3 regions of the Streptomyces sp. NPDC060000 genome follow, and region 2 is predicted to be linked to each of the others. Evidence: riboswitches for the same ligand, from Rfam matches in the RefSeq annotation. Region 2 holds a riboswitch; each other region holds the start of a gene.
What was found. Region 2 has a riboswitch for cyclic di-AMP ahead of ACFWBB_RS36420 (M23 family metallopeptidase). Riboswitches for the same ligand answer to the same signal wherever they lie in the genome.

Region 1: it holds a riboswitch for cyclic di-AMP, as region 2 does, so the genes downstream of both, ACFWBB_RS21335 (transglycosylase family protein) here and ACFWBB_RS36420 (M23 family metallopeptidase) in region 2, are expected to answer to the same signal.
Region 3: it holds a riboswitch for cyclic di-AMP, as region 2 does, so the genes downstream of both, ACFWBB_RS18350 (M23 family metallopeptidase) here and ACFWBB_RS36420 (M23 family metallopeptidase) in region 2, are expected to answer to the same signal.

What each region holds. Positions count from the first base shown of each region.
Region 1 covers NZ_JBHWUU010000039.1:42,845-50,676, reverse strand. Annotated here, with positions in the region: gene ACFWBB_RS21340 (transglycosylase family protein) at 163-1,200, shown strand; cyclic di-AMP (ydaO/yuaA leader) riboswitch at 1,405-1,591, shown strand; gene ACFWBB_RS21335 (transglycosylase family protein) at 1,595-2,320, shown strand; gene eno (phosphopyruvate hydratase) at 2,749-4,041, shown strand; gene ACFWBB_RS21325 (septum formation initiator family protein) at 4,155-4,631, shown strand; gene ACFWBB_RS21320 (DUF501 domain-containing protein) at 4,844-5,389, shown strand; gene ACFWBB_RS21315 (exopolyphosphatase) at 5,386-6,327, shown strand; gene ACFWBB_RS21310 (NAD(P)/FAD-dependent oxidoreductase) at 6,782-7,832, shown strand, end outside.
Region 2 covers NZ_JBHWUU010000095.1:20,112-27,943, reverse strand. Annotated here, with positions in the region: gene ACFWBB_RS36450 (DUF4406 domain-containing protein) at 1-213, shown strand, start outside; gene ACFWBB_RS36445 (NUDIX domain-containing protein) at 210-965, shown strand; gene ribA (GTP cyclohydrolase II) at 943-1,584, opposite strand; gene ACFWBB_RS36435 (MarR family winged helix-turn-helix transcriptional regulator) at 1,716-2,240, opposite strand; gene ACFWBB_RS36430 (dihydrofolate reductase family protein) at 2,372-3,508, shown strand; tRNA gene ACFWBB_RS36425 (tRNA-Met) at 3,571-3,644, shown strand; cyclic di-AMP (ydaO/yuaA leader) riboswitch at 3,977-4,143, shown strand; gene ACFWBB_RS36420 (M23 family metallopeptidase) at 4,153-5,175, shown strand; gene ACFWBB_RS36415 (aldo/keto reductase) at 5,330-6,274, shown strand; gene ACFWBB_RS36410 (PrsW family intramembrane metalloprotease) at 6,305-7,832, opposite strand, start outside.
Region 3 covers NZ_JBHWUU010000031.1:51,305-59,136, reverse strand. Annotated here, with positions in the region: gene ACFWBB_RS18365 (GNAT family N-acetyltransferase) at 1-654, opposite strand, end outside; gene ACFWBB_RS18360 (HPr family phosphocarrier protein) at 832-1,113, shown strand; gene ACFWBB_RS18355 (GntR family transcriptional regulator) at 1,338-2,033, opposite strand; gene ACFWBB_RS18350 (M23 family metallopeptidase) at 2,222-2,965, opposite strand; cyclic di-AMP (ydaO/yuaA leader) riboswitch at 2,980-3,149, opposite strand; gene ACFWBB_RS18345 (M16 family metallopeptidase) at 3,352-4,740, opposite strand; gene ACFWBB_RS18340 (M16 family metallopeptidase) at 4,737-6,080, opposite strand; gene ACFWBB_RS18335 (DNA topoisomerase (ATP-hydrolyzing) subunit A) at 6,356-7,832, shown strand, end outside.

The DNA of each region.
Region 1 (7,832 bases), on a different contig from region 2:
GGCAAAGCAAAGGTGACCAACACTCAAGTCTGTGATCTTCACGTGATCTGCGCGGCATTAACTTGTGACAAGTGATCGTCTGCCGATACGTTCACTCGTCAGCGCGACGCATCGGTTCAACCCGCCGCGCCGGTCAGTGCTGTCCAGAGAAAGGCCCCTCGCATGCTCTCCGGGAACGGTCGTCACCGTCGCCCCCGCCAGGCCCCGGCTCTCCTCGTCGCGGCCGGAGTGACGGGCTCCGCCATCGCCATCCCGCTGCTCGCCGCCTCCGGCGCGAGCGCCGCCGACGGCACGGTCTGGGACAAGGTGGCGCAGTGCGAGACCGGCGGCTCGTGGAGCGCCGACCAGGGTGCCGGCGAGTACGGCGGCCTGAGCCTCACCCAGAAGGACTGGGAGACGTACGGCGGCCTCGACTACGCGGCGAGCCCCGATCTGGCCAGCCGCAACCAGCAGATATCCGTGGCGCAGAAGGTGCTCGCGGCCCAGGGCATCGGCGCCTGGGGTACCTGCGGGCTGACCTCCGGGCTCACCCAGGAGAACGGCGCGCTGAGCGTGGACACCGGCGTGGCGGACGACTCATCGGATTCGTCCGACTCGTCGGACTCATCCGGGTCTTCCGGATTGTCCGACCTGTCCAGGGGGTTGTCCGGCTCCTCGAGCGGCGGTGACGCCTCGACCGGATCGTCGGACTCGTCCGCCGATTCCTCCAGTTCGCCCTCGGCGTCCGCTTCTTCCTCTTCTTCCTCTTCCTCCCCTTCGTCCTCTTCTTCCGCCGCGGACGGTTCCGGTGCGTCCGGCGGTTCTGGTGGCAAGGGTGACGGGCAGACGGGTGGCGGCTCGGTCGCGGCATCCCCGCAAGCGGACGACTCGGACAATTCGGGTCAGGAAGCGGGTTCTTGGAGCCTCGTCGACACGGGGTCCCTCGGTTCCGGCCGCCATCGCGGCACCGCCGACGAGGCCACACCCAAGAGCGCGACCGACGCGGGCGTGGACGCCCTGGACGGCACCACCACCGCGTCCACCGGCCGGCACGCCGCGGCCACCTATCTCGTCCAGGAGGGCGACTCCCTCGAGTCCATCGCCGACTCCCTTGACCTCGACGGCGGATGGCGCGCCCTCTACGCCGAGAACAGGGGCCTCATCGGCGCCGACCCGAGCAACATCACCCCCGGTCAGACCCTCGACACAGGGGTGGAATAGGGCGCAAAGCCCAAGAAAAACAGCGGCAGTTCACGTCACGCTTCGCACTGAATGTCCGATTTGGTGAAGTGTGGGATGAGTCTCAGAAGCCCTGATCGTCTTTGAAATTCCGCCGATCGCGTGTCTACGGTCGAGGCCGCTCGGCAACCCGAGCCCCGGCCGTCGCAACGCCGAATCCTGCCAGCGACGACCCGGGAACAGTCGTCGCGTCAAGCGCCGTAGGCAGGAGCGGGGGACCCAAGGTAAGTGCCGCATCGGGGTGGTTGACCGGAACGGCTAGGGGTTAAGCCACACCCCCCACGGAGCAGTGCTCCGGTGGGTGAGGAGTGGCCGGGCAACTCACACGGCCCGAACCCGACAGCTCACCTCGTAGGCGTCGGTGAGGGGATCCACCATGCTGTTTTCCGGTAAGGGCAAGCACCGTCGTCCGTCCAAGGCCACCCGCGTCGCCACGCTCGCCGGCGTCACCGGTGTCGCCATCGCCGCCCCGCTGATGGCGGCCGGCAACGCCTCCGCCGCCACCTCCTCCGAGTGGGACGCGGTCGCCCAGTGCGAGTCCGGCGGCAACTGGTCCATCAACACCGGCAACGGCTTCTACGGCGGCCTCCAGTTCTCCGCCTCCACCTGGGCCGCGTACGGCGGCACGCAGTACGCCGGGCAGGCCAACCAGGCCTCCAAGTCCCAGCAGATAGCCATCGGCGAGAAGGTCCTCGCGGGTCAGGGCAAGGGTGCCTGGCCGGTCTGCGGCACCGGCCTGTCCGGCGCCGCCTACAACGGCGGCAGCGCCGGCTCCTCGAGCTCCGGTTCGGCCGGCTCGTCCAGCTCCTCCGATTCCTCCAGCTCGTCGAACAGCGGCAGCACCAGCACCCGCTCGACCGAGGAGCAGAGCGCCTCCCGCTCGACCGACCGCCCGGCCGCCTCCAAGACGGTCACCACCCCGACCGGCAAGAAGGTCAAGAAGGGTGACGGCGAGTACAAGGTCGGCAAGGGCGACACCCTCAGCTCCATCGCCGAGAAGCACAAGGTCAAGGGTGGCTGGGAGAAGCTCTTCCAGCTGAACAAGGACATCGTCACGGACGCGGACCTCATCTACCCGGGCCAGCAGCTGCACCTGAAGTGACACTGCGCCTGAAGTGACACTGCACCTGAAGTGACACTGCGCCTGAAGTGGCACTGCACTTGAAGTGGCACCGCGCCTGAAGTGACACCTGGTCCCCAGAGAAGCCACAGTGCCCTCACATCCGAGGTCGGCACACTGAAGACCTCGTGAGGGTCACCCCCCCGTCCCCACGGGCTCCCCGCTCCGGTGCGCGTTCCCCCGTACGCACCGGGGCGGGGTTTCTCTTTGCCCGTTCGCCACTTCCTGTTGGCTTTTCTCGGCCACCCTCTTTGTTCCGGGCGGAAACAATAGGTACCGTCTGTCTGTCCACGGGACGGTCGGTCGGCTGCCGACGGCCCCGGGGCGGTTAGGCTCTAGTCGCAAGGCTCAGCAAGGGCTCCTCAAGGCCCCTGGGCCCCGCACAACCAGCGTCACATCCCAAGAAGGAGATGCTCGTGCCGTCCATCGACGTCGTCGTAGCCCGGGAAATCCTGGACTCCCGAGGCAACCCCACGGTCGAGGTCGAGGTCGGCCTCGACGACGGCAGCACGGGTCGTGCCGCCGTTCCGTCCGGCGCCTCCACCGGTGCCTTCGAGGCCATCGAGCTCCGCGACGGTGACCCCAACCGCTACCACGGCAAGGGTGTCGAGAAGGCCGTCCTCGCCGTCATCGAGCAGATCGGCCCGGAGCTCGTCGGCTACGACGCCACCGAGCAGCGCCTGATCGACCAGGCGATGTTCGACCTGGACGCCACCGACAACAAGGGCTCGCTCGGCGCCAACGCCATCCTCGGCGTCTCGCTCGCCGTCGCCCACGCCGCCTCCGAGGCCAGCGACCTGCCGCTGTTCCGCTACCTGGGCGGCCCGAACGCGCACCTGCTGCCCGTTCCGATGATGAACATCCTGAACGGCGGCTCGCACGCCGACTCCAACGTGGACATCCAGGAGTTCATGATCGCCCCGATCGGCGCGGAGTCCTTCTCCGAGGCGCTGCGCTGGGGCGCCGAGGTCTACCACACCCTCAAGAAGGTGCTGAAGACCAAGGGCCTGTCCACCGGCCTCGGCGACGAGGGCGGCTTCGCCCCGAACCTGGAGTCCAACCGCGCCGCGCTCGACCTCATCATCGAGGCCATCCAGCAGGCCGGTTACATCCCCGGCGAGCAGATCGCGCTCGCGCTCGACGTCGCCGCGTCCGAGTTCTACAAGGACGGCAAGTACGAGTTCGAGGGCAAGTCCCGCTCGGCCGCCGAGATGACCGAGTACTACGAGGAGCTCGTCTCCGCGTACCCGCTGGTCTCCATCGAGGACCCGCTGTACGAGGACGACTGGGCCGGCTGGAAGGTCATCACCGACAAGCTGGGCGACAAGGTCCAGATCGTCGGCGACGACCTCTTCGTCACCAACCCCGAGCGTCTGGCCCGCGGCATCGAGGAGGGCTCCGCGAACGCCCTGCTCGTCAAGGTGAACCAGATCGGCTCGCTCACCGAGACCCTGGACGCCGTCGAGATGGCCCAGCGCAACGGCTTCAAGTGCATGATGTCCCACCGCTCCGGCGAGACCGAGGACGTCACCATCGCCGACCTCGCCGTCGCGGTGAACTGCGGTCAGATCAAGACCGGCGCCCCGGCCCGCTCGGACCGCGTCGCCAAGTACAACCAGCTGCTGCGCATCGAGGAGATCCTCGACGACGCCGCGGTGTACGCCGGCCGCTCCGCGTTCCCCCGGTTCCGCTCTGCGAACTGATCGGCGCAGCAAGGGCTGAGTCGAAGGCTCCGCCAGTCGTACGTACGTCCCCGTACCCGGTCCCGTACCGTGTGCGGGGACGTACGCACGTGTGAGACGGGAGGCGGGAAACAGTGGCCGTGAAGGACCGGGACCGTTTCTCCACCGCGACCAGGATCAAGCTGCTCGGCGAACAGACCGCGGCCCGGGTCTACCGCTCCCAGACCAGGCGTCAGGCCCGCCGCTCCCGGCTCACCGGCCGCGCCGCGCTTCTCGCGATGGTCCTGTGCACGCTGATCGTGGCCCTGGCCTACCCGATGCGCCAGTACGTCTCCCAGCGTGCCGAGATCGCCGACCTGGAGCGCGAGAAGCAGCAGGCCGGCGAACGCGTCGAGCAGCTGCGCGACCTCAAGGCGCGCTGGCAGGACGATGCCTACGCGGAGCAGCAGATCCGGTTGCGACTGCACTATGTGCTGCCCGGGGAGACCGGGTTCGTGGTGATCGACCCGGACGCGGCCAGGCAGTCGCGCGCCGACCTCGGGGCGGCCGACCGCCCCTGGTACGCGAACGTCTGGGACGGCGTCGACAAGTCCGACGCCTCCGACCGGTGAACCGACCGGCAGCCGGAGCCGGTGAACCGACCGGCAGCCGGAGCCGGTTTACCGACCCGCAGCCAGAACCCAGTGGACCGACCCGCAGGCAGAATCAGTGGCCCGACCCGCACGCAGAACCTCTGGACCGACCCGCACGCAGAACCAGTGGACCGACCGGCAGCCAGGGCCGATGGACGGAACCGGCAGCCAGAACCGATAGAAAGACAGGCATGGAAACGCCCCCGCCGACCACCCCGCGCACCGAGCCCACCGACGCGGACGTCGAGGCCTTCAAGCAGCAGCTCGGACGGCCGCCGCGCGGCCTGCGCGCGATCGCGCACCGCTGCCCGTGCGGCCGGCCGGACGTCGTGGAGACGGCTCCCCGGCTGCCCGACGGCACGCCCTTCCCGACGCTGTACTACCTGACGTGCCCCAAGGCCAACTCGGCCATCGGCACGCTCGAGGCGAACGGCGTGATGAAGGAGATGACGGAGCGGCTGCGCACCGACCCCGAACTGGCCGCCTCCTACCGTGCCGCGCACGAGGACTACATCCGGCGCCGGGACGAGATCGAGGAGCTGAAGGACTTCCCCAGCGCGGGCGGCATGCCGGACCGCGTGAAGTGCCTGCACGTGCTCGTGGCGCACTCCCTGGCCGCAGGACCGGGCGTGAACCCGCTCGGCGACGAGGCCCTGGCGATGCTCCCGGAGTGGTGGCGCAAGGGCAGCTGTGTGACGCCGGTTCAGCTGGACGAGCCGAAGGCGGCCGCTCGGTGACCCGCGTCGCCGCCGTCGACTGCGGTACGAACTCGATCCGCCTGCTGGTCGCCGACGCCGACCCGGAGACCGGTGAGCTGGTCGACCTGGACCGCCGGATGACGATCGTCCGCCTCGGCCAGGGCGTCGACCGCACCGGACGGCTCGCCCCCGAGGCGCTGGAGCGGACCTTCGCGGCCTGCCGGGAGTACGCGGCCGCCATCAAGGAGTACGGCGCTCAGCGGCTGCGTTTCGTCGCCACCTCCGCCTCCCGGGACGCGGAGAACCGGGACGAGTTCGTGCGCGGGGTGCTGGACATCCTCGGCGTCGAGCCCGAGGTCATCACGGGCGACCAGGAGGCCGAGTTCTCCTTCACGGGCGCCACGAAGGAACTCAAGGGGCGTGCCGACCTCGCCAGGCCCTTCCTGGTGGTGGACATCGGCGGCGGCTCGACCGAGTTCGTCGTCGGCGACGACCGGGTGCGCGCCGCGCGCTCCGTCGACGTGGGCTGCGTACGGATGACCGAGCGGCACCTGATCGTGGACGGTGAGGTCGCCGACCCGCCCACCGCCGGGCAGATCGCGGCGATGCGCGCCGACATCGAGGCCGCCCTCGACCTGGCCGAGCGGACCGTCCCGCTTCGTGAGGCGCACACCCTGGTCGGTCTGGCCGGCTCGGTCACGACGGTCGCGGCGATCGCGCTGGGACTGGACGAGTACGACTCCACGGCGATCCACCACTCGCGGATCGGTCTCGACCGGGTCAGGGGCATCAGCGACGCCCTCCTGAGGGCCACCCACGAACAGCGCGCGGCGCAGCCGGCGATGCATCCGGGCCGGGTGGACGTGATCGCGGCGGGCGCGCTCGTACTGCTGGCGATCATGGAGCGGATCGGCGCGCAGGAGGTCGTGGTGAGCGAGCACGACATCCTCGACGGCATCGCCTGGTCGATCGCGTAGCCGCCGGACGACCCGGTACTCGCACTCTGCTGAGCAGGCCGGATGCGCGTATGAGCAGTGCCGAGGGGCCCTTCGTGGCCCCTCGGACGCGTTCCGGGGGCACCCCCTCGGGAAAGTTCGTGAAGTTCTTCACAAGGAATTCGGCCCTGTCGGAGGAAGGAGACGTCCTCGTTGACCCTTCCGGGGGCCCAACACCCGTGTGAACGTGTTCAAAAGAGGCGGGCGCGGACGTGTCGCGGAGGTGCCGGGAGGGGGTCCCGGGGGGGCCTCACGGAGGCCCTCCGGGCCCGGAGAGGCAGCTCACGCGGCATTGACAACGCCATGCCCTACACGCTGGTTCCCGTTCCGCGCCATGACGTGGATCACGCGGGCCGCGGAGGATAGCACACACCCCCTCGAAGCTTGTGAAGGGGCGCACGAGCTACCCCCCTGGAGCGGGTGGATACTCGATGGCATGAGCACCACGGAGCGTCCCAGGATCCTCGTAGTAGGCGGTGGGTACGTAGGCCTGTACGCAGCTCGGCGCATCATGAAGAAGATGCGCTACGGCGAGGCGACCGTCACGGTCGTCGACCCCCGGTCGTACATGACCTACCAGCCCTTCCTCCCCGAAACCGCCGCCGGCAACATCTCCCCGCGCCACGTCGTCGTCCCGCTGCGACGCGTGCTGCCCAAGGCGGAGGTTCTCACCGGCCGGGTCACCACCATCGACCAGGACCGCAAGGTCGCCACGATCGCCCCGCTGGTCGGCGAGGCGTACGAGCTGCCCTTCGACTACCTGGTGATCGCGCTCGGCGCGGTCTCCCGCACCTTCCCGATCCCCGGCCTCGCCGAACAGGGCATCGGTATGAAGGGTGTGGAGGAGGCCATCGGCCTGCGCAACCACGTCCTCGAGCAGCTCGACAAGGCCGACTCCACGACCGACGAGGAGATCCGCCGCAAGGCGCTCACCTTCGTCTTCATCGGCGGCGGCTTCGCCGGTGCGGAGACCATCGGTGAGGTCGAGGACCTGGCCCGGGACGCGGCCAAGTACTACAAGACGGTGTCCCGCGAGGACATGCGGTTCATCCTCGTCGACGCCGCCGACAAGATCCTTCCCGAGGTCGGCCCCAAGCTGGGCCAGTACGGCAAGGAGCACCTCGAGGGCCGCGGTGTGGAGATCTACCTCTCCACCTCCATGGACTCCTGCGTCGACGGCCACGTGGTGCTGAAGAACGGCCTCGAGGTCGACTCCAGCACCATCGTGTGGACGGCCGGCGTCAAGCCCAACCCGGTGCTGGCCCGCTACGGCCTGCCGCTGGGCCCCCGCGGTCACGTGGACACGGCGCCCACCCTCCAGGTGCAGGGCACCGACTACATCTGGGCCGCCGGCGACAACGCCCAGGTCCCCGACGTCGCCGCCCGCAAGGCCGGCGTAGAGAACGCCTGGTGCCCGCCGAACGCGCAGCACGCGCTGCGTCAGGCCAGGGTCCTCGGCGACAACGTGATCTCCGGTATGCGCGGCT
Region 2 (7,832 bases):
TTCGACGAGCTCTTCCACCCCGTCGCCGAACGTCTGCTGGACCGGTGCGACGCCGTCCTGCGGGTAGGCGGCCCGTCCGAGGGCGCGGACCGGATGGTCGAGCGGGGCCGCGCCCAGGGCAAGCGGATCTACGCCGGCCTCGCCGAGGTCCCGCACCTCACCGACGCCCCCGATCCACGCGCCGTCGCCGCCCCCACCGCGGGCCGCCGATGACCGGGCACCTCGACGCCTCGGCCGGGCCCGCGTCCGGTGCCCACGGCGCTTCGCCCCGTCCCGCCTCCGGCACCCCCGGCATAGACATTCCCGACCCCCGTGGCCGTACCGGACTCGACCGGCAGGGACGCGACCTCACCGGCAACGACCGGGTCCGCGTCGTGGACGTCGAGGTCCTGGCCTGTGACTGGTCCGTCCTGCGCCGCACCACCTTCGACTACCGGCACAGCGACGGACACCGGAGCCGCGAACAGCGCGAGACGTACGACCGGGGCGACGGCGCCACGATCCTCCTCTACGACCCCGACCGCCGTACCGTCCTGCTCACCCGGCAGTTCCGGCTGCCCGCGTACGTCAACGGGCACCCCGACGGCATGCTGCTGGAGACCGCCGCCGGGCTCCTGGACGGCGACGACCCGCGCGAGGCGATCCGCCGCGAGGCGGCCGAGGAGACCGGACGGGCGGTCCACGAGGTCGAGCACGTCTACGACGTGTTCATGAGCCCCGGTTCGGTCACCGAGCGGCTCAGTTTCTTCGCCGCCCCCTACGACGCCTCCGCCCCCGGTGTCGACACGGCCGGCGTGGCGGCCGAGGGTGAGGACATCGCCGTCGTCGAACTCCCCTTCGCCGAGGCCCTCGACCTCGTCCGCACCGGCGCGATCGCGGACGCGAAGACCATCATGCTGCTCCAGTGGGCCGCGCTGGACGGCCCGTTCGGACCGCCGGCGGTCAGCCCACGCCGAGCCCGGTGAGGTCGGCCAGCGGCAGCGTGTGCTGGGTCTGGAGGACCTTCGCGCGCAGGTAGCGGACGTTGTGCGGGGTGGTGAAGACGCCCGTCGGCACCCGGTTTTGGACGTCGATACCCAGACGCCGCAACTGGTCGGCCTTGTCCGGGTTGTTGGACAGCAGGTCCAGGGCCGTGATGCCCAGGGCGCGCAGCATCTGGGCGGCGGCCGTGTAGTCCCGGTCGTCCTCGGGAAGGCCGAGCGCCGCGTTCGCCTCGTAGGTGTCCAGTCCCTGGTCCTGGAGGGCGTACGCGTCGAGCTTGTTGTAGAGGCCGATGCCGCGTCCCTCCTGCCGGAGGTAGAGCAGGACGCCGCCGGTATCGGCTATGCGCTCGACCGCCTCGCGCAGCTGCGGCCCGCAGTCGCAGCGGGCGGAGCCGAAGACGTCACCGGTGAGGCACTCGGAGTGCAGCCGGACCAGGGGGGTGGCCCCGGGCGCCGGCTCGCCGAGGACGACGGCGACGTGCTCCTGGCCGTCGGCGAGACCGTGGAAGGTGACGAGTTCGGCGTCGACGGAGTAACCGTCGGGGAAGCGCAGCGGTACCCGGACGCGGGCGCGCGGGGTGGCGGCGGGGGTGTCGGGCATGCGGTCTCCCGGGTCCGGAGGACGGTGACAGGGCGACGCCGGGCCGCCCTGTGCTTCAGATTTGAAGCAGATCCAGTGAGTCGAGACCCTACCCATGCTTTAAAGTTAAAGCAACCAGGGTGTGGCGCGGCTCACGAGGTCCCGGAGCAGGGTGAGGAGCGCCGTCTCCAGGGGAGGTCCTCGGGCGCCGCGTCGCCGTTCCCGCTCTCCTGGAACCCGCGCGCGACCTGGGTGAAGATCTCCTCCAGCTGTCCCACCTGCTCGGGGGTGAGCCGGTCGAAGAGGGAGGTGCGGACCGTTTCGACATGGCCGGGCGCCGCGCTCTCCAGGACCGTCATGCCCTCGTCCGTCAGGACCGCGACGCTGCCGCGCTTGTCCCAGCGGCAGTCCTCGCGACGCAGCAGCCCGTCCTTCTCCAGCCGGGACACCGCGTAGGTCAGCCTGCTGCGGGTGATCTTCAGCTGCTCCGCGAGGTCGGTCATCCGCAGCCGCCGCTCCGGTGTCTCGGAGAGGTTGGCGAGTATGGAGTAGTACAGGTGGGGCATGCCGGCCTCCTGCTGGAGCTGCCGGTCGATCGCGTCCTCGAGGAGGAGGTAGCCGGCAACGTACGCGCGCCAGGCGCGCTGCTCCTCGGGGGTGAGCCAGCGGGTCGTCATGCACCCAGTGTAGATTTGTTTCAAACTTGAACCAAGAGCACCGCGCCAGACCACCGCCAGACCACCGCCAGACCGCCTTCGGACCGCCGTCATACCGCCGTCCGTCGGGCCGAGCCCGGGGAGCCGCGTCGATGCCGTACCCGTACGTCCTGCTGTCCGCCGCCGTGTCCCTCGACGGCTACCTGGACGACACCACGCCCGAGCGCCTGCTCCTCTCCAGCCGCGCCGACTTCGACCGCGTCGACGAGGTACGGGCCTCCGTCGACGCCATCCTCATCGGCGCCGGAACGATCCGCGCCGACAACCCCCGGCTCCTCGTGAACTCCCCGGAGCGCCGCGCCTCCCGCGTGGCCGCCGGACTGCCGCCTTACCCCCTCAAGGTCACCGTCAGCGGCTCGGGCGACCTCGACCCGGCGGCGAACTTCTGGCACACGGGCGGCGAGAAGGTCGTGTACACGACGGAGGAGGGCGCCGAGCGGGTCCGGACCCTCGGCATCGCCGCGGATGCCGTCGCGCTCGGCCCCGAACTGGACTGGCGCCGTCTTCTCGAGCACCTCCACGACGTGCGCGGCGTGCGGCGTCTCATGGTGGAGGGCGGCGGAACCGTCCACACCCAGCTGCTGCGGCAGGGCCTCGCCGACGAACTCCAGCTCGTCCTCGCCCCGCTGTTCGTCGGAGACCCGCACGCGCCCCGGCTGTTCGGGCCGGGCGGCTACCAGGGCGGACGCCTGCGCCTGCTGGAGACCCGGCGCATCGAGGACGTCGTCCTGAACCGCTACGAGCCCACCGCCCCCGGCGCCGGACCGCTGTCCGTCGCGGCCGACCGCCACTGGCTGGCCCTCGCCTGCGCACTCGCGGCCGACTGTCCGCCGTCGCGGACCGCCTTCAGTGTCGGCGCGGTGATCGTGGCCGCCGACGGCACGGAGCTGGCGCGCGGCCACTCCCGTGAGGCCGGCGACCCGGTCGTGCACGCGGAGGAGGCGGCCCTCGCGAAGCTCGACCCCGCCGACCCCCGCCTGTCCACTGCCACCGTCTACAGCAGCCTCGAGCCGTGCGCCCACCGCTCCTCCCGCCCGGCCCCCTGCACCCGGCTCATCCTCGACGCGGGCGTGCGCAGGGTGGTCACGGCCTGGCGGGAACCGAACACCTTCGTCACGGAGGCGGACGGAAGCGGTCTGCTGGCCGCCCAGGGTGTCGACGTCCTCGTACTTCCGGAGTACGAGGAGCGTGCGAAGGACCCGAACGGCCACCTTCTCCGAGACCGCTGAGGCACCGCGGATCAACCGATGTGCTTTCTGTCCCGCTGATGGCGTACAGTTGTGTTCATCGCCGCGGGGTGGAGCAGCTCGGTAGCTCGCTGGGCTCATAACCCAGAGGTCGCAGGTTCAAATCCTGTCCCCGCTACTGATGGCCGAAGGCCGGAATCCGAAAGGGTTCCGGCCTTCGGCGCGTTCACCGGCCCCCGGGCGTGCTCGCCAGTCACTCCCTCACTCTTCGTGATCGGATGACCGCTCTGCGCATAACGAACGAGTCACCATCAAAACGCCTGTGACTGATGAAGCGTTTCCGGGGTAGGGCGAGGCGCGGTCAACTCGCCCGTTTTTCACCACTGGTGGCCCGAAAGTCCAGGCCACGAATGTTATTGATCAAGAAGAACGGCTTGGAATACCGCCCCCGGGTCTATTAACGTTCGATAACGCAGCGCGGTCGTCCCAGCCGGCACCAGAGTCGGCTCCGTGCGGCACGTGCCGAATCCCGCAAGGGAACCGGGGAACCACCACCTTGGGGTGAATCACGCGGAAGCCGCCGTGAACTCGCAGAGTCCACGGCCGGTATACGCGCGTAGGAGACCTTCCCGCTCCGAACCCGTCAGCTAACCCGGTAGGCGACGGAAGGAAAGGAGCGCGCCCGCGTGGCGTCCAACCCGCCTGCCCCAGAAGCCCCGTACGCGCCGAGCCAGCGGTCCACCGAGACCTTCGGCTACGGCGGTTACCGCACTGACGAGGGCCCCTGGGAGGAATGGAACCCCACCGCGGAGTCCATTCGCCCGGCACGCGGCAAGCACCGCGTCGCCAAGCAGCGCGGCGGCGGATTCGCCCGCAGCTCCACCGTCCTCGGCGTCGGCGTCATAGCCGCCGTCAGCGCGGGCGGCATGGCCAGTGCCAACACCGGCAAGGCCCCGGTCTCCATCTCGATGCCGGACCTGCCCAACGTGGGCTCGCTCATCTCCGACGACCAGCCCGCCCAGGAAGCCCCGTCGGCCTTCGCCGGCTTCGGAACCGAAGCCCCCGTGGACGCCGACGAGAGCGCCTCCGACGCCGGCGAGGCCCTGCGCAGCCGGATCATGGCGCAGGCCGAGTCGCAGCAGTCCCAGGTCGAGGTCAAGGCAGCCGCCGTGGCGGCCAAGGCCGAGGCCGACGCCGTCGCCAAGGCCGAGAAGGAGGCGGAGGCCAAGGCGGCCGCCGCCAAGAAGAAGGCCGCCGAGGAAGCCGCCGCGAAGGTCGAGGCCGCGCGCCTGGCCGAGCTGGCCAAGCAGTACACCCTGCCGACCTCCTCGTACACCATCACCTCGACCTTCGGTCAGGCCGGTTCCCTCTGGTCCTCCGGCTACCACACGGGTCTCGACTTCGCCGCGCCCACGGGCACGCTCATCAAGGCCGTCCACAGCGGCACCATCACCGAGGCCGGCTGGGCCGGTTCCTACGGCTACCGCACCATCCTGACCCTGGACGACGGCACCGAGCTGTGGTTCTGCCACCAGTCGTCGATCAGCGTCAGTGTCGGCCAGAAGGTCGCCACCGGTGACGTGATCGGCCGGGTGGGCGCGACCGGGAACGTCACCGGGGCCCACCTCCACCTCGAGGTCCACCCGGGCGGCAGCGCCGACGGCATCGACCCGGCGGCATGGCTGCGCGGCAAGGGCATCAACCCCTGAGCGGTCCCTCTCCCGCGGACACCCTGATCCACCTCGGCAGCCCCGGCGCCCTCCGCGTCGGGGCTGCCGGTCTGTGCCGTCCACAGGCGCCGTTCACATGTTCTTCGCGTCACGCCCGGAATGGGCGGGCCGTCGGCGCCCGTTGAGACGAAGCATGACTTCTCTTCGCAAGCTCGGCTCCTCCGACCTCGAGGTCTTCCCGCTCTCCCTCGGCGGCAACGTCTTCGGCTGGACCGCCGACGAGACGGCCTCCTTCGCCGTACTCGACGCCTACACGGCCGCGGGCGGCAACTTCGTCGACACCGCCGACTCCTACACGGCGTGGATCGAGGGCAACAGCGGTGGCGAGTCCGAGACCATCATCGGCAGGTGGGTGAAGGCCCGGGGAAACCGCGACGACGTCGTGATCGCCACCAAGGTGAGCCAGCACCCCGAGTTCCCCGGTCTGTCCGCCGACAACATCAAGGCCGCCGCCGACGCCTCGCTCCGCCGTCTGGACACCGACCACATCGACCTCTACTACACGCACTTCGACAAGCCCGAGGTGCCCGTCGAGGAGATCGTCGGAGCGCTCGACGAACTGGTGAAGGCGGGCAAGGTGCGGCACATCGCCGCCTCCAACATCTCGCCCGAGCGGCTCCGGGAGTCCCTGGAGTTCTCCGACCGGGAGGGCCTGGCCCGGTACGTGGCCCTCCAGCCCCACTACAACCTGGTCTCGCGCGACACCTACGAAGGCGGCCTCCAGGACGTCGCCGCCCGCTTCGGTCTCGCCGCCGTCCCGTACTTCGCGCTGGCCGCCGGTTTCCTCACCGGCAAGTACCGGCCCGGTACGACCGTGCAGAGCGCCCGCGCCGCCGGTGCCGCCAAGCACCTCGACACGGAGCGGGGCCGGAACGTCCTCACCGCCCTGGACGAGATCGCCCAGGCCCATGACATCGAGATCCCCACGGTCGCCCTGGCGTGGCTCGTCGCGCAGCCGACGGTGGCCGCGCCGATCGCTTCCGCGCGCACGGTCGAGCAGCTGCCGGCTCTGCTCGGGGTCGCGCAGCTGGAACTGACGGCGGAGGAGATCACCCGGCTGAACCGGGCCTCGGCCTGACCTGCCTCGGTCTGACCTGCCTCGCCCGACCTACTGGTGCGGGTGGGGGGCGGGACGGGGCTCTGACGGAAATCCGGGTCCGGGCACGTGTCCGGACCCGAATCCGGGTCCGGGTCCGAATCCGGGGCCGAATCCCGGCCCCGGTCCGGGGCCGTGTGCTGCGGGGTACCCGTATCCGTACCCCGGTCCCGCCGGGCTCCCGTACCCCGGTCCCGCCGGGCTCCCGTACGCCGGTCCAGCCGAGTGCCCGAATCCGGTGCTGTGGCCCTGGCCGTACCCCGGTCCCCGGCCGTACCCCGGTCCCTGGCCGTATGCCGGTCCCTGGCCGTATCCGTACACCCCGTACACCGGCCAGGGCGGCGGGGTCACCCGTACCGGCGGGGCGGTCATCCGGGCCGCGTGGTCCAGCGCGGGCCGGGCGACGTCCTTGCGCCGCCACAGTTCGTTGAGCAGCTCCCGCTCGCGTACGAGGAAGTCGGCGTCGGCCCGTCCCCGGCGGCCGCGGTGCCGCAGGAACGCGAGGGACGTCGCGTACGCCTCGTACCGCGCCACCTCCCACGCCGCGGACTTGCCCAGGTGGCGGTCGGCGTACTCCCGGGCCAGCCGCCGGGCCCGCATCGAGCCGAGCGCGAACGGTTCGGCCGGCGTGAGCCAGCCGGCGGCCGCGTAGGCGGGCAGCTCCTCGCGTACGGTGCGCAGTTCGCGTTGGCGCGTCCACACCACCAGCCAGGTCAGCAGCCCGAACGCGGGCACCATGAACGCCGCGTACACCGCGAAGAACCCGAACTCGCCGAACGACGAGGAGCCGTTCCACAGGGCGTGCATGCCCATCGCGAGGAGCAGCCCGCACACCGGGAGCAGCCCGCGCCGCAGGTGCTGACGGTCCCCGGAGAGCGCGGCGACGCCGAAGCCGATGCCGGTCAGGACGGTGAACAGGGGGTGCGCGAACGGCGACATGATCACGCGTACGAAGAAGGTCGCGGCGGTGACGGAGGCGATGCCGCTGTCGCCCGTGAGCTGGTCGGTGCCGAAGGCGGTGCCGAGGTAGAGGATGTTCTCGGTGAAGGCGAAGCCGGTGGCGGTGACCCCGGCTATCACCACGCCGTCGACGATGCCGGTGAAGTCCCGCCTGCGGAAGAGGAACACCAGCAGGACGGCGGCGGCCTTGGCGGACTCCTCGACGATCGGCGCTATGACGGTCGCCCCGATGGTGTCCGCGCCGGACGGGTCGGCGGTCGCGGTGGCTATCCATCTGGTCGCGAAGCTGTTGGCGATGATGGCTATCAGGGCCGCCGCGCACGCGCCCCAGGCGAACGCGAAGACCAGATTCCGCCAGGGGCCGGGCTCGACCCGGTCCAGCCACCGGAAGGCGGCGATCAGCAGCGGCACGGGCAGTACGGCGAGTCCGAGTCCCACCAGGAAACCCTCCGTGCCGGTCTGTTCGCGCACCAGGGCGAGGATGACCAGGCCGGACAGTGTGAGCAGGGTGATCAGCGCCCCGTACCGCACCCACCTGCGCTGCCACCAGTGAGCGTGCCGCAGCACACCGTCCTCGGGC
Region 3 (7,832 bases), on a different contig from region 2:
GACGACGGCGACGGAGCCGGGCGCCAGCAACCGCCGTACGGAGTGCGCCTCGGCGCGCTGCTCACGCGCGCGCTGCACGGCGAGGGAGCGCTCGGTGGGTTCGAGGCCGAACTCCAGGTGTACGACGCCGTCCTCGAAGCTGCGCTTCTGGGTGTAGCCGGCGTCCGTGAACACTTTGATCATCTTGGTGTTGGCCGGAAGCACCTCGGCCGCGAACCGGCGGATGCCACGCTCACGCGCCACGGCCGCGATGTGTTCGAGCAGCGCGGAGGCGACGCCCCGGCCCTGGTGGGCGTCCTGCACGAGGAACGCGACCTCGGCCTCGTCGGCCGGCGCCGAGGCCGCCATCCCGTCGGCACCAATGCGGTCATAGCGTACGGTGGCGATGAACTCGCCGCCGACCGTGGCCGCGAGTCCCACCCGGTCCACAAAGTCGTGGTGCGTGAAGCGGTGGACGTCCTTGGCGGACAGACGCGGGTAGGGCGCGAAGAAGCGGTAGTACTTCGACTCGTCCGAAACCTGCTCGTAGAAGCTGACCAGGCGCTCGGCGTCATCGACGGTGATGGGGCGGATGCGTGAGGTGCCGCCGTCGCGGAGCACCACGTCGGCCTCCCAGTGGGCGGGGTACTCGTGCCGGTCCGACGCGCTCTGCATGGGGCCCAGAGTACGGCTCGCGCACGACAACGGCGCGAGGCAGTCTGTGCAGGACGGAAGCCGGATCGAGGCCGCGATCCGGCAACCACGCCAGGAGGGACACACAGCCCCTCCCTCACACGCTTCACGTGTGGAACACTGGTCTAGACAACCTGAAACACTGAAGGGCAGCATCACATGGCTGAGCGCCGCGTCAACGTCGGCTGGGCCGAGGGCCTCCACGCCCGCCCCGCTTCCATCTTCGTCCGGGCCGCCACGGCCGCAGGTATCCCGGTGACGATCGCCAAGGCCGACGGCAACCCCGTCAACGCGGCCTCCATGCTGGCCGTTCTCGGCCTGGGCGCCCAGGGCGGCGAGGAGATCGTCCTCGCCTCCGAGGCCGACGGCGCGGACGCCGCCCTCGACCGACTGGCGAAGCTGGTCGCCGAGGGGCTCGAGGAGCTTCCCGAGACCGTCTGAGCGCACACCCCTGTGCCGCTGAGCCGCCGCCGCTCCGGCGGAGACGGTTGCGCGTCGTCGGGGTTTCTCAATTGATGGTTGTGGTGTTCGTCGCTTCAAAGGCGCCGTCCCGCTGACCCCGAAGGGCTCGTCCGAATTATCGGGCGAGCCCTTCGCATTTCCCGTTGTCGGGCAGCAGAAATAATCCCCCGCGAATTATCCCCTCTTTGTATACGGCCCCTGTGTTAATGCCGCAGACCCGTCATGTTTACGGGAGGTTGCGAAGTCCTCACACGGTCGATGCGCCCGGTGCCGCCGGAAAAGCGCAACCGGTGCGCGGCCGTCGCCCGCTCGGTGTGCAGCAGGGTGATCGCCCGCGCGCGCTCGCCGTCGCCACGGGCCACCGCGTCCACGATCGCGCCGTGCTCCGCCCAGGACTCCGCGGGGTTCGCCGGGGCGTCCACCGCGTACATCCAGGCGATCTTGTGGCGCAGCTGGGTGAGCATCGACGTCAGGGCATGGCTGCCGGAGGACTGTGCGAGCGTCTCGTGGAACCAGCTCCCCAGGGAGCGCAGATCCTCGCTGTTGCCCCGCCTGGCCCGCTCCTGGCCCAGCCGGACGAGCCCGCGCAGCACCTTCAGATGGGCCTCGGTGCGCCGCTGGGCGGCCCGGGAGGCGCCGAGCGGCTCCAGGAGCATGCGCATCTCCAGCAGGTCGGCCGCCTCCTGCTCGGTCGGTTCCGCGACGCACGCGCCCGCGTGCCGCCGCGTGACGACGAAGCCCTCGGCCTCCAGCGTGCGCAGCGCCTCCCGGACAGGGACGCGCGAAACGCCGTAGCGGCGGGCGAGGAGTTCCTCGGTGAGGCGGCTGCCGCGCTCGTAGACACCCGCGACGATGTCGTCCCGAATGGCCGTGCACACCGAGTGCGCCGGAATACGCATGACGGACCTCCGCCTTAATCCCCGTGAAACGTCGACGATTGACGTGTGTTCCGTGACTCTATTGCAATGAGCGGGAATTTCCGATGGCGGGCCGGAATCCAGGGATATTTTTTGGACAGCAGAGCCTCGGAAACAGCGAAAGCCCCGGCCGGGAGGGCCGGGGCAGGACGATCTGTCGCCGTGGGACGTCAGACGTTCACGCCGTGCTTACGGAGATAGGCGACCGGGTCGATGTCCGAGCCGTACTCCGCCGTGGTACGGGCCTCGAAGTGCAGATGCGGACCGGTGACGTTGCCGGTGGCGCCGGACAGGCCGATCCGCAGACCGGGGGTGACCTGCTGACCCACCGACACCTCGATGGACGACAGGTGACCGTACTGGGTGTACGTCCCGTCGTTCATCTTGATGACGATCTGGTTGCCGTAGGACCCGCCCCAGCCGGCCTCGACGACGGTGCCGGAGCCGACCGCGTGCACGGAGGTACCGCTCGCGGCGTGGAAGTCGATGCCGGTGTGACTGCCGGAGGACCACAGCGAGCTGCTGGCCTGGTAGCCGGTGGAGACGTAGGAACCGGTGATCGGCGACACGAAGGTGTTGAGGAGCTTGCGCTCGGCCTCACGGGCGGCACGCACGCGTGCCGCGCGCTCCTCCACGGCCTTCTTGGCGGCGGCCTCGCGGGCGGCCTGCTCGAAGGCCGCCTGCTTCTGCACGGCGACCTGGTCGTCGATCTGCTCGACGACGGACTCGCCGGCGGTGACGACGGGGATGAGCCCGGTCTGCTCGGGGGTGGGCTCGGCGGCGAAAGCCGGGGTGGAGGCGACGGTGGCCATGACACCGGTGGTGGTGAGCGCCGCGATGCCCGCCGCGCGGACGCTGGTGCGCTGCATCCGGCTGGGCCGACGGTGCTTCCCGGTGGCGCAGGTGAACGCCATGAAGTTGGGGGTGTCCTTTCCTTCCCTCTCGCCTACCGGGTTAGCTGACGGGTTCGGAGCAGGAAGGTCTCCTACGGACCCCCTCGCGCTTCGCGCGCGGGCGTCCGATTCACCCCAGGGACTTCACAAGTGGGTCCCCGGCTCCCCTGGCTCGCGCCGTACGGGGACTCGGCGATGACTGTCCGGTGCCGCGGCTGCGGCGCACTGCCTGACGAACAGCCCGGATGACGTTAAGCGGCGCGGGTTTCAATCCTCAAACGGATCTCGGTTTTTGTAGCGCATCCCACAGGGCAGACAGGCAACCTCCGCCCCAATTCGGACACGCAGGGGCCCTGGTGACGCTTTCGTCGACCAGGGCCCCTGCGCGCGCGTGCCGTTGCCGGGATCTACTCCGCGGACACGACCTTGACCTCACCGATGCCGAGAGCCTCGACCGGCTCCCTGATCCGGGCCGCGTCACCGACGAGGACGGTCACGAGGCGGTCCACCGGGAAGGCGTTCACGGCCGCCGCGGTGGCCTCCACCGTGCCGGTCGCGGCGAGCTGCTGGTAGAGCGTGGCCTGGAAGTCGTCGGACAGGTGCTGCTCGACCTGGTCGGCCAGCGTGCCGGCGACGGCGGCGGCGGTCTCGAACTTCAGCGGCGCCACGCCGACCAGGTTCTGCACGGCGATGTCACGCTCGGCGTCCGTCAGCCCCTCGGCGGCGAGGGTGCGCAGCACCTTCCACAGGTCGTCCAGGGCGGGACCGGTGTTCGGGGTGTCGACGGAGCCGCTGATGGCGAGCATCGCCGCGCCCGAGCCGTCCGGGGCCGACCGCAGGACCTGGCCGAACGCGCGGACACCGTACGTGTAGCCCTTCTCCTCGCGCAGGACGCGGTCCAGCCGGGAGGTGAGGGTGCCACCGAGGCAGTACGTGCCGAGGACCTGCGCGGGCCACACACGGTCGTGCCGGTCGGCGCCGATGCGGCCGATCAGCAGCTGCGTCTGGACGGCGCCGGGGCGGTCCACGATGACGACCCGGCCGGTGTCGTCGGCGGTCACCGGCGGCACCGGCCGTGGCTGGGCCGAGGAGCCCGTCCAGGCGCCCAGGGTGTCGCCGAGGAGCGCGTCCAGGTCGACGCCGGTGAGGTCGCCGACGACCACGGCGGTGGCCGTGGCGGGCCGGACGTGCTTCTCGTAGAAGGCGCGTACGGCAGCGGAGTCGATCTTCTCGACCGTCTCCGCGGTGCCCTGGCGCGGGCGCGACATGCGCGCGGTGGCCGGGAACAACTCCCTGGAGAGCTCCTTGGCGGCACGCCGGGAGGGGTTGGCCAACTCGTGCGGGATCTCGTCCAGGCGGTTGCGGACGAGGCGCTCGGTCTCGCTGTCCGCGAACGCGGGCGCCCGCAGGGAGTCGGCGAGCAGGCCGAGACCCTTGGGCAGGCGCGAGGCCGGCACCTCGAGGCTCAGCCGGACGCCGGGGTGATCGGCGTGCGCGTCCAAGGTGGCGCCGCAGCGCTCCAGTTCGGCGGCGAACTCCTCGGCGGAGTGCTTGTCGGTGCCCTCCGAGAACGCGCGCGCCATGATCGTGGCGACTCCGTCGAGGCCGGCCGGTTCGGCGTCCAGGGGCGCGTCGAGCAGGATCTCGACGGCGACGACCTGCTGGCCGGGACGGTGGCAGTGCAGCACGGTCAGGCCGTTGGCCAGCGCGGTGCGCTCGGGCGCCGGGAACGCCCACGGCTTGGCCTCGCCCGCCCGGGGCTGGGGGTGGAAGTCCATCGTGGCGAGCTCGGTCACCGGGCCGCCTCCTCGTTCTCGTCCTGGTCGGCGGGGGCTTCGGCGGCGGTCGGCTCGTAGACGAGCACCGCGCGGTTGTCAGGGCGCAGGCGGGCCTTGGCGATCTCCTGCACCTCCTCGGACGTCACGTCCAGCACGCGCTGGACGGCGGTCAGGGCGAGCTGCGGGTCACCGAACAGGACGGCGAACCGGCACAGTTCGTCGGCGCGGCCGGCGACCGTGCCGAGCCGGTCGAGCCACTCGCGCTCCAACTGCGCCTGGGCCCGCTCCATTTCCTCGTCCGTGGGGCCCTCCTCGGCGAACCGGGCGAGCTCCTCGTCGATGGCGGCCTCGATGACGGGCACCTCGACGTCGCCGGACGTCTTCACGTCCAGCCAGCCCAGGGAGGGCGCTCCGGCGAGCCGCAGCAGGCCGAAGCCGGCCGCGACGGCCGTACGGTCCCGGCGCACGAGCCGGTTGTAGAGGCGGGAGGACTCGCCGCCGCCCAGGACGGTGAGCGCCAGGTCGACGGCGTCGCACGCACGCGTGCCGTCCTCGGGCAGCCGGTAGGCGGCCATCAGCGCACGGGCCGGCACCTCCTCCTCGACGATCTCGCGCAGCTGCTCGCCCATGACGTCGGGCAGCCCGCCGTCACGCGGCGCGGGCTTGCCGTCGTGGCCGGGGATGGAGCCGAAGTACTTCTCGACCCAGGCGAGGGTCTGCTCCGGGTCGATGTCACCGACCACGGAAAGGACCGCGTTGTTGGGCGCGTAGTACGTGCGGAAGAACGCGCGCGCGTCCTCCAGGGTCGCCGCGTCCAGGTCGGCCATCGAGCCGATCGGAGTGTGGTGGTACGGGTGGCCGTCCGGGTAGGCGAGGGCCGTCAGCTTCTCGAAGGCCGTGCCGTAGGGGACGTTGTCGTAGCGCTGGCGGCGCTCGTTCTTGACGACGTCGCGCTGGTTCTCCATCGACTCGTCGTCTAGCGCGGTGAGCAGCGAGCCCATGCGGTCGGCCTCCAGCCAGAGGGCGAGCTCCAGCTGGTGGGTGGGCATGGTCTCGAAGTAGTTCGTGCGCTCGAAGCTGGTGGTGCCGTTGAGCGAGCCGCCCGCCCCCTGGACCAGCTCGAAGTGGCCGTTGCCCTTGACCTGGCCGGAGCCCTGGAACATCAGGTGCTCGAAAAGGTGAGCAAGACCGGTACGCCCCTTGACTTCGTGGCGTGAACCGACGTCGTACCAGAGGCACACCGCCGCGACGGGGGTCAGATGGTCCTCCGAGAGCACCACGCGCAGGCCGTTGGCCAGACGGTGCTCGGTCGCTGTCAGGCCCCCGGAGCCTGTCTGGGCTGTGGCCGTGTGACCCATGGGCATGTACGTCCCTTCCGATCGCGGACGCGGTCGTCGAAACCGCGGTTTTCCTGCCGGTCCTGCCACTGTATGCAAGCGTGCGCACGGTCCGCGAAGTTCCCGGACGACATACGCCGAGAGCGAGATCGCGTAGCCTGCGGGCAGCCGTGGAGGAGATGCCTCTGCGTTCGGGCCGGTCGGCCGACGCCGGGTCCCGCCCGCGCTGTCAGTGCCACGGTCCACAATGGTCCGCGTCAGATCCCGTATCACGTTCCAGCAAGGAGCCGGCAGCGATGGCCCGCCGCAGCACGAAGACCCCGCCGCCCGACGACTCGTACGAGGAGCGGATCCTCGACATCGACGTCGTCGACGAGATGCAGGGCTCCTTCCTCGAGTACGCGTACTCGGTCATCTACTCCCGCGCCCTGCCTGACGCCCGTGACGGCCTCAAGCCGGTGCACCGCCGCATCGTCTACCAGATGAACGAGATGGGTCTGCGCCCGGAGCGCGGATACGTGAAGTGCGCCCGGGTCGTCGGCGAGGTCATGGGCAAGCTGCACCCGCACGGCGACGCGTCGATCTACGACGCGCTGGTGCGGATGGCCCAGCCCTTCTCCATGCGGGTGCCGCTGGTCGACGGGCACGGCAACTTCGGTTCGCTGGGCAACGACGACCCGCCGGCCGCCATGCGGTACACCGAGTGCCGCCAGGCCGCGGCGACGAGCCTGATGACCGAGTCGATCGACGAGGACACGGTCGACTTCACGCCCAACTACGACGGTCAGGAACAGGAGCCGGTCGCGCTGCCCGCCGCGTTCCCGAACCTCCTGGTCAACGGCGCGTCCGGGATCGCGGTCGGCATGGCCACGAACATGCCGCCGCACAATCTGGGCGAGGTCATCGCGGCCGCCCGCCACCTGATCCGCTTCCCGGGCGCGGACCTCGACGCCCTGATGAAGTACGTTCCGGGCCCCGACCTGCCCACCGGCGGCCGGATCGTCGGCCTCTCCGGCATCCGGGACGCCTACGAGAACGGCCGCGGCACGTTCAAGATCCGCGCCACGGTGTCGGTGGAGACCGTCACGGCCCGCCGCAAGGGCCTGGTCATCACCGAACTGCCCTTCACCGTCGGGCCCGAGAAGGTCATCGCCAAGATCAAGGACCTGGTCGGCTCGAAGAAGATCCAGGGCATCGCCGACGTCAAGGACCTCACCGACCGCGCGCACGGACTGCGCCTGGTCATCGAGATCAAGAACGGCTTCGTGCCGGAGGCGGTCCTGGAGCAGCTGTACAAGCTGACGCCGATGGAGGAGTCCTTCGGCATCAACAATGTGGCACTGGTCGACGGCCAGCCGCTCACGCTGGGCCTCAAGGAGCTTCTCGAGGTCTACCTGGACCACCGCTTCACCGTGGTGCGCCGCCGCAGCGAGTTCCGGCGCAGCAAGCGCCGTGACCGGCTGCACCTGGTGGAGGGCCTGCTGACGGCGCTCGTCGACATCGACGAGGTCATCCGGCTGATCCGCTCCAGCGACAACAGCGCGCAGGCGAAAGAGCGCCTGATGGAGCGCTTCTCGCTGTCGGACATCCAGACCCAGTACATCCTGGACACCCCGCTGCGCCGGCTGACGAGGTTCGACCGCATCGAACTGGAGGCGGAGAAGGAGAAGCTCAACGAGGAGATCACCGAGCTGACCCGCATCCTGGACTCGGACGCGGAGCTGCGCAAGCTGGTCTCGGCCGAACTGGCTTCGGTGGCGAAGAGGTTCGGCA